2 regions of the Rhizobium sp. GR12 genome follow, and region 1 is predicted to be linked to the other one. Evidence: riboswitches for the same ligand, from Rfam matches in the RefSeq annotation. Region 1 holds a riboswitch; the other holds the start of a gene.
The links. A riboswitch is a leader RNA that binds a small molecule or an ion and turns the genes downstream of it on or off. The one in region 1 is predicted to bind cobalamin.

Region 1 (4,621 bases):
TAGGTCACCGTATAGAAATAGATATTGGTGAAATCGATGCCTTCTTCGGAACCGTAGAAGATCCGCTCGCGCGCCAGATAGCCGTGCAGGTTCATCTGGCCAAGGCCGATGGCGTGGCTGGCGTCATTGCCCTTTTCGACTGACGGAACCGAGGAGATGTGGCTCATATCCGAAACCGCCGTCAGCGCCCGGATGGAGGTTTCGATCGTCTTGCCGAAATCGGCCGAATCCATCGCTGCGGCTATATTGAGCGAACCGAGATTGCAGGAAATATCCTTGCCCATATGGCTGTAGGAGAGATCGGCATTGAACTCGCTCGCCTCGCTGACCTGCAGGATTTCCGAGCAGAGATTGCTCATGCTGATACGGCCGGCGATCGGATTGGCGCGGTTCACCGTATCTTCGAACATGATGTAGGGATAACCGCTTTCGAACTGGATTTCGGCGATCACCTGAAAGAACTCGCGCGCCTTCATCTTCTTCTTGCGAATGCGGCTGTCGGCGACCATTTCCTGATATTTTTCGCTGACCGAAATCTCGGTAAGCGGCACGCCATAGACCCGCTCCACATCATAGGGTGAAAACAGGTACATATCCTCGTTGTTCCTGGCGAGTTCGAAGGTGATGTCAGGGATCACCACGCCAAGCGACAGGGTCTTGATGCGGATTTTTTCATCGGCGTTTTCCCGCTTCGTATCAAGGAAACGCATGATATCCGGATGGTGGGCATGCAGATAGACCGCGCCGGCACCTTGGCGCGCGCCCAACTGGTTGGCGTAGGAAAAGCTGTCTTCCAGCAACTTCATGACAGGGATGACGCCGGAAGACTGGTTTTCGATATGCTTGATCGGGGCTCCGGCTTCGCGAATATTAGTCAGCGACAGCGCCACGCCACCGCCACGCTTGGAAAGCTGCAAGGCCGAATTGATGGACCGGCCGATGCTTTCCATATTGTCTTCCACACGCAACAGAAAACACGAGACCAGTTCACCGCGGCTCTTTTTACCGGCGTTGAGAAAGGTCGGGGTCGCCGGCTGGAAGCGGCCGGAGATGATCTCATCAACCAGATCGCGGGCAAGCTGCTCATCGCCACGCGCCAGAGCCAGCGCCACCATGCAGACGCGGTCCTCGTAACGCTCCAGATAGCGCTTTCCGTCGAACGTCTTCAGCGTATAGGAGGTGTAATATTTGAAGGCGCCGAGAAAGGTCGGAAAGCGAAACTTTCTGGCATAGGCCTCGTCGTAAAGGTCGCGGACGAAATTAAAGGAATACTGATCCAGAACGTCGCGCTCATAATATCCCTCGGTCACCAGATAATCGAGCTTTTCCCGAAGGTTATGGAAAAAGACGGTATTCTGGTTGACGTGCTGGAGGAAATATTGCCGCGCCGCAAGGCGGTCCTTGTCGAGCTGGATTTTCCCCTCAGCGTCATAGAGGTTCAGCATCGCGTTCAGCGCGTGATAGTCCATGCCCACGTCCAGGGATTTCTGGGGGACGGATGCCTGCTGTTTGACATCCTTGTTGCGCGCGGCATTCGAGGTCAGCGTGTCCAAAATCGTTCCAATCCATGGTTGACGTTGGCGACATCTTCCTCCGTGCCGAGAAGCTCGAAGCGATAGAGAAACGGCACCGCGCATTTACGCGACACGATATCTCCGGCAGATGCGAAAGCTGCGCCAAAATTCGTATTTCCCGCCGCGATGACGCCGCGAATGAGATTTCGGTTCGAGGGCTCGTTCAAAAACCGGATGACCGGCTTCGGTACCGCACCTTTTGTGCCGCCCCCGCCATAGGTGGGGGTGACGAGCACATAGGGCTCCGACACATGAGGGATGTCTTCCCCCGTGCCGAGCGGCAGGCGAAGCAATCGCTGCCCCAGTTTCTGAAGGAAGCGATGAGTGTTTTCAGACCGGCTGGAATAATAGACGATCAGCCCCATAGCGCTGCCTCCTCAGCTGATCGAGCCGATCATGTCCGGCCGGAAACCCGCCCAATGGCGTTCGCCGGCAACGACCACGGGAACCTGCATGTAACCAAGGCCTCGAACGTGATCGAGCGCGTCCGCATCTTCGGAGATATCGATGATCTCGTAGCTGACACCGATACGGTCGAGCGCGCGGTAGGTTGCGGTGCACTGGACGCAGGCGGGTTTGCTGTAAACGGTAATGGTCATTGTTTCCTCTTTCGAAGCCGATTTCGGACACGGCTTCACATTGCCGATTGCAATCGCAATCGGGTGGCGATGGTGTTCTGTCATTCAGAAAAGGCGTGCGGCTCCAGCCGCATAGGCTCACTCTCTACGCCGACGAGCGCAGGAACTCAAAAAATGCACTGGCATGACTTCACCCCGAAGCTTGTTCTGGAGGGGCAGAAAAGGGCGCACGCAATTCATTTGCGTCATACACCTTCCTTCCGGACACCCCGCCCGTGGACGTTTTCGCTCAAGGCAGGTCTCCTGACTTGCGGGTCACAACATCTATTCCGGCCTTCCCGCAGCTTTCGGCTCCAGTGACCCAAATTGGAACGATGCTCACCGCTTACAGTTGCGGGGGCAGTCTCGGCATTACTCCGCCATGATGGCGTTGCGCACCGAATTCCCATCTTAGCTCCCAACTCTTGCGAATCGGAAGAACCTTGAACACCACATATAGTATATGAGGATTTTTTTTCGTCAATAAATAGACATACGAAAGCCCTACCTGTGGATCAAAAAGATTCAACACATGGTCAACAAAGGCTTAACGGAAAATGCTGGCCGCCGCTGCGGAAGGTTGGCTTATTCCCAGATATCGATGTGAATATCGGCGGGCCGGGAGTTCTCGATCACCCGTTTTCCATTGGGAAGATCGTTTTCGAAAAGTTTGGCATGGATCTCAGTCGTATCGAGACCATAGCCCTGCCATCTTTTCAACAGGCGTTCCTCGAGCACCGCGACGGATGGACCCACGAGAATGGTGAGATCAAAGCTGGCGGAGAGCTTTGTCCACGGCGCCTCGTTCAGCAGCAGATAGTTGCCTTCGGCAAGAATGAAGCGTGTCTCCGGCGCGATGGCGCGGGCAGAGGCAATGGCTATTTCGCGGGAGCGGTCGAAAACCGGGACGAGAACCTCCTGCCCGCCCTCACGGACGGCGGAGACGATATCGAGGAAACCGCGCACGTCGAAGGTTTCGGGCGCGCCCTTTCGCGGCAAAAGCCCCCGCTCCTCGAGAATGCCATTGTCCATATGGAAGCCGTCCATTGGCAGGATAGCTGCCGCCTCGCCCCGCGTCACGAGGGCATCGCACAGGGCATCCGCCAGTGTGGATTTGCCGGCCCCAGGGGGACCGGCAATGGCAATGATGAAACGGGATTTATCCTGCGCCCGCCGAAGAACATCTTCGGCGATCGTTTCAAGCTTCAGCGTCATGCGGCGAGCGTTTCCTTTGGCGCTTCCTTGGCGCCGGTCATAAAGGCGACGGCGTCGGACATGGTGTAGTCCTTCGGATTGATGACGCAAAGACGCTTGCCCAGCCGGTGGATATGGATGCGGTCCGCAACCTCGAAAACATGCGGCATGTTATGCGAGATCAGAACGATCGGCAGACCGCGCGAGCGCACATCCAGAATAAGCTCGAGAACGCGGCGGCTTTCCTTGACGCCGAGTGCCGCCGTCGGCTCGTCAAGAATGACGACCTTGGAACCGAAAGCAGCCGCACGCGCCACCGCGACACCCTGGCGCTGACCGCCGGAGAGAGTTTCCACCGCCTGATTGATGTTCTGGATCGTCATCAGGCCGAGTTCCGACAGCTTCTCGCGGGCGAATTTTTCCATGGCCGGGCGGTCCAGCGCCCGGAACAGGCTGCCCTGAATGCCGGGTTTGCGGATTTCACGGCCGAGAAACATATTGTCGGCTATGGACAATGCGGGAGACAGCGCGAGATTCTGATAGACAGTCTCGATGCCCGCCTTGCGCGCCTCGATGGGCGAGCGGAACTGCACGGTCTGGCCCTCCAGCCTGATCTCGCCCTCATCGGGTGTCACCGCACCGGAAATCGCCTTGATGAGAGTGGATTTTCCAGCACCGTTATCACCGATGACGGCGAGGATTTCGCCCGGATAAAGGTCGAAGTCGGTATTGTCGAGTGCAGTCACGCGACCGTAGCGTTTGACGAGATTGCGTGCTGTGAGGATAGGTTCTTTTGTCATCAGCCTGCTACCTTTCTGATCCACTGGTCGATTGCGACAGCCAAGATGATAAGGACGCCGATCAACAGATAGGTCCATTGCGGGTCTGTCCCGATAAGCCTGAGGCCCAGCGAAAAGACACCAACGATCAGGGCGCCGAAGATCATGCCCATGATGGAACCGCGTCCACCGAACAGCGACAGGCCGCCGATGACCACTGCGGTGATGGATTCGATATTGGCAAATTGGCCGGCAGTCGGTGATACCGAGCCAATGCGGCCGATGAGGGCCCAGCCGGCGAAGGCGCAGATAAGGCCGGAAAGCGTGTAAACCGTCGTCAGCATACGCTTGACGTTGACGCCGGCTAGTTCGGCAGCATCGGGATCGTCACCCACCGCATAAAGATGGCGGCCCCAGGCGGTGCGGTTGAGCACATACCAAAGCAGGGCAACCAGCA
Region 2 (4,621 bases), on a different contig from region 1:
GGCAGTGCGCCGGTCAGTTTCGCTGTGGAAATTCTGAAAAACCTCGGCCTCTTTGGTCCGGAAGCCGAGGCGGAACTTGGAACTTTTGCGGCGGAACATCGGTGAGGCGCAATGGGCTGGATGGTTTGCGGACCTTCCCTCCGTCATGCCGGCCTTGAGCCGGTATCCAGCCAGCCCAAGTCTTTGGGCTGAGAAGACTCTTTTCGCCGCGCAGACGCGCTTCGGCTGGATACCGGCCCAAGGCCGGCATGACGGAAGAAAGTTCACCAGGTATTACCCTCTATCAAGCACACGGCAGACACGGGCGGCGGCCTCACCGCCCTCGCCCGCAATCGCCCGGCGGATATCGCGGCTGTTCAAATGCAGGCTGCGACCGGCGGGCAGGCCCGCGCGTTTTATCTTGGCAAGCGCTGCGGCCGTAAAAGCGGCCTCATGATCGTGGAAAAAAGCAAGCGCCGTTTCCCGTTCGGGGCTGGCGCCGAGGACTGCCTTGAAGGCAAGGCGGTGCACGGCGCAGAAAGCGCCGTGACCGGGAACGGCAAAACGCAGCGCATCGAGTTCGTCACTCCATTCGGCTGCGTCCTGCATAGTCTCAAGCCGACTGGAAGCGTTTCAGGAAAAATGCGCTCAGTGTTCCGAGCAGAGCCCAGAAAACAAAGCTGGTCACGGTGGCGGCAACGATGAACTGGCGCTCCAGCGGCAGCGGTGCCAGCGCATGTTCGCCTTCCGGCGGCAGCGGCGCACCCACCACATGTGGAGCAACGATCAGCACCAGCGCCAGCACGATTGCCCAGGGTTCGCGTCGGAACGAGATCAGCGCGATGCCGCCCGCGGTTGCGGCAACCGTCGAGAGCCACCAGATCTGCCGCGCCTCAAGCGCTGCGGCCGGGCTGCCCGGCAATTCCGGCGGCAGGCCGATCATCGGTGCGAGCATGACGGCGGCAAAACCGGCGACACCCCACAAAAGACCTTCGCGCCAGCCGGCATTGGTGCCGCGCAGCGAGATGAGGCCCGTCAGCACCAGCGCATAACCGATGGCGGTCAGGATATTGGCGGCCAACGTATAGGCGGTGCGCTCGAAGCCATCGGCCGGGGACCAGGCTTCCTCATTATGTTCGTGCGCGGGAACCGCAGCGCCGGTCGTGGCCGGAGCATCATGGCTGTGGGGCGCTTCGCCGCCGGCATTTTCATAGGTTTCCGCCTTCAGGATCAGCGGCGTGGTGCCGAAAGCCTGCATGGCGGAGACGGCGAAACCGCCAACGATGCCGACGAGAATGGCGGTGAAAACGATATTACGAAAAAACGACATGCTTCACCCCTCAATGGCAAGGGAAAGCATTGGCATGACGTGTGTCATGCGCGGCATTGTGAACGGCTTCCACATGCGAAAAGCCGACAAAACCGACGACGAACAGGCCAAGCACGATCGCCGTCAGCGATTGCGCGAAGCTGCCCGTTTTTGCTGAAACGGCGGCATTCGCCGTATTCTGGTTGATGGACATGGTGACCCCTCCTGCGGCGCGACCCCGCGCCTTTAGATGCGGCAGAACGGCGAAAAAGCCGCGCAGCCGCATGCGATACACTTCACCACGGGGATAACGAGACTGACACAGGGAGGCAGCTTGTGCCTGGTCACCCTGAAATTCCGCTCTTCCGGACACCCCGCCGGCATGGACATTTCCGTGATGGCAGGTCTCCTGGCTTACGGGTCAAAACCTGAAACACCTTCCCGGCATCACCCTCGCCCCAATCGGAAACCTCGGTTTCCGGCGAGATGGCTTACCAGTGGCATTTCGTTTCAGGCTCTCCGCTCACAGTTGCGGGGGCAGCCACGAATGAGGATGTCTCCCTATCGTGTTCCCTTTTCACCTTCCGGAACGCCCGGAAGGAACCATCACAGGATTGTTATCCGACGGGTGGGTGCGGGAGTCAATGGCGGGCTCTCGTTCGAACTGCGCGCCGTCGCCTCCACCTCCGTCACCCCGGACTAGATCCGGGGTCCAGCGCGATCAAGTCCTTGATCGCGAAAGACTCTTCTCACGGCGCAGACGCGCCGTGGCTGGATGCCGGATCAAGTCCGGCATGACGGGTCGTCGTGTCTTCGACCCCAAATCTACCGCGGTGGAATGGCCTTCAGATAGGCGGCAATCGCATCCCGGTCATCTGCGGTCAGATGCGCCATGTTCTGCTGCACCTTGACCATGGAGCCGCCGACGCTGTCGAATTCCGGGGTGAAGCCGGTTTCCAGATAGCTGGCAATATCGGCCGCCGCCCATGCTCCGATGCTTTCGGAGCCGGGCGTGATATCGGGAATGCGGCCTTCGCCTTCCGGGTTGGGGCCGCCGGCCAGCCATTTTCCTTCCAGAAAACCGCCGAGCGCGTTGCGCGGCGTGTGGCATTCGCCGCAGTGGCCCGGTCCTTCCACCAGATATTGGCCGCGCAGCAATTCGGCATTGGCATTCGCAAGCTCGACGCGGGGCGGCGCGGACGTATCGAAATAGAGGAATTTCCAGCCGCCCAGCGCGATCCGCATATTGAATGGGAACGGCAGATCATGATCCGGCGCGTCGTTCGGGCTGGCGGGCAGAACCCGCAGATAACCGTAGAGGTCGTTGATATCCTTCTGTGTCATGCGGGCATAAGAGGCATAGGGAAAGGAGGGATAAAGATGTTCGCCGTTCCTGCCGACACCGCGCGTCATGGCATCGCCGAATTCCGCCAGCGTCCAGCCGCCGATGCCATGCTGCGGATCGGAGGAAATATTGGGTACATGGAAGGTGCCGAAGGGGCTTTTCAGCGCCTGCCCGCCCGAAAGCGTCAAAAGCGCATCGCCCTTGGCATCGGGCGCCGCATGGCAGCTTGCGCAGCCGCCCGCCCAGAACAACGTTTCGCCATTGGCCAGATCCGGCTCGCCAAGGCTGACCCAATGGCTGGGCGCCAGCCGCTGAGGGGCAGTGACCCACGCGAAAATTCCGTAACCCGCAATGGCCGCAACCGCGATCCCGCCCGCAAGCTTCGTCCAGATGGAAGACATGACCCCTCTCCCCTTTTGCCCGACCGAGCATGTTTGGCCGCCCGAAGGCGGTCGAGATTATCGATAGCCCTCCCGCTTGCTGGACGTCTTCCTCGGGCCTGACCCGAGGATCCACAATTCGACGGCTTATGAATCCTCGCCTCAGGGGCGAGGATGACGCGGGAGCGGTTCACGGCCTACCCGCGACCGGGAAAAGACCGCTCGAAAGCGGTCTTCCGACACATTATTTCTTTAGACGATAGGTCTGGTGGCAGGCGCCGCAATCGGCTCCCAGCGCCTTCATGGCGGTGGCGACACCGGCCTGATCGGCAGGGAGACCGGCGAGAACCGTATCCGCATCCGTGCCGAGCTTGGCGGCCTTGGCCTTGAAGTCCTCGAAATTTTCCCAGATGGCGGGGGCCGCAGCACTGCCAGTCTCGCTGCCGGGCGGGAACTGGTCGGGGAAAGCCTTGGCATTGGTGCTGATGGTCGTGACGGCAGCCTTGACGACATCGGCGTCGTAAGGCTTTTCACCCTTGGAGATGGCGGCGAGCGCACCCATGGAGCCCCCGATCTGCTTCATCATGCCTTCACGCTTTTCGACTTCGCCGGCAGCGTAGACCGCTCCGGCGCAAAGACAGCCGAAAAGCATGGCCGCCGCGATGGTTTTCAGTTTCATACACTCTCTCCTTGATTCCGGCAGGCACACCGGACGCTAGATGCAACGGCGCGAGGATGCCCTTTCCGCATGGCGAAAAGAAGTCACATTGCGGTGAATTCCTTCGTGAAAACAGAAGTCTAGGGCATCGGACCGAAAAGTGTGCGCGGTTTTCGGATCGTCCGATGCTGAAACAGAAACCTGGAGCGGCGGGACCTGATCCATTTCATCGCCCGCCGCTCCAGGACAGGGCTTCAAAGAGTGTCAGCAGGGCTGCGGCAATCAGCATGAAACCGGCGGCGCGGCCGATGAAGATCGTGGCGGCAGGCGAGGAAACGAGCCATGCCCGGCTCTTGTCGGCCGTCAGCGCCAGCGCGCCATAGACCGTAAACTGCGTAACCGCCACCATCGCGCCCATCACCAGCCCCTGCATCCAGATCGGACCGTAAGCGGGTTTGAGGAATTGCGGGTAGATCGCCATCATGAACAGATAGGCTTTCGGATTGGAAAGGCAGGTCAGCACCGCCCGCCAGAAGGCCTTTCTGACCGAGGCGCTCGCTTGCGCCTCATCACCGTTCACGACAATCGCGCTGCGCATCAGGCCGATACCGATCCAGACCATGTAAGCCGCACCTGCGACGAGAAGCGGCAGGAACAGCGACGGCATCCAAGCGGCAAGCATGCCGACGCCGACCGCGCCATAAAGCGAATGTACGATGCCGCCGGCGCTCATGCCGCTTGCGGCGGAGAGGCCGGTTTTACGGCCGCCGGTCAGCGCGCTTGCCAGCACGAATAGCATATCCATGCCCGGCAGGATGATGATGCCGAACAGGACCAGAAAGAAAAGCCAGAGATTTTCGGCGTAACTCATGTCAGTATCTCCCAAGACAGTTTACGGCACATTCGGGAAAGCTTAAGTTTCTCAATGTGTTTTGCTGTTTATAGGAAAA

Region 2: another riboswitch for cobalamin. It lies ahead of QSK43_RS25905 (CbtB domain-containing protein); the one in region 1 lies ahead of nrdH (glutaredoxin-like protein NrdH).

What each region holds. Positions count from the first base shown of each region.
Region 1 is NZ_JASXTH010000001.1:591,995-596,615, forward strand. It holds gene nrdE (class 1b ribonucleoside-diphosphate reductase subunit alpha) at 1-1,553, opposite strand, end outside; gene nrdI (class Ib ribonucleoside-diphosphate reductase assembly flavoprotein NrdI) at 1,541-1,939, opposite strand; gene nrdH (glutaredoxin-like protein NrdH) at 1,952-2,173, opposite strand; cobalamin riboswitch at 2,429-2,652, opposite strand; gene QSK43_RS02895 (nucleoside triphosphate hydrolase) at 2,777-3,406, opposite strand; gene QSK43_RS02900 (ATP-binding cassette domain-containing protein) at 3,403-4,185, opposite strand; gene QSK43_RS02905 (ABC transporter permease) at 4,185-4,621, opposite strand, start outside.
Region 2 is NZ_JASXTH010000023.1:4,348-8,968, forward strand. It holds gene QSK43_RS25890 (type 1 glutamine amidotransferase family protein) at 1-105, shown strand, start outside; gene QSK43_RS25895 (hypothetical protein) at 274-588, opposite strand; gene QSK43_RS25900 (CbtA family protein) at 593-1,309, opposite strand; gene QSK43_RS25905 (CbtB domain-containing protein) at 1,320-1,502, opposite strand; cobalamin riboswitch at 1,671-1,911, opposite strand; gene QSK43_RS25910 (c-type cytochrome) at 2,114-3,034, opposite strand; gene QSK43_RS25915 (c-type cytochrome) at 3,258-3,692, opposite strand; gene QSK43_RS25920 (LysE family translocator) at 3,898-4,542, opposite strand.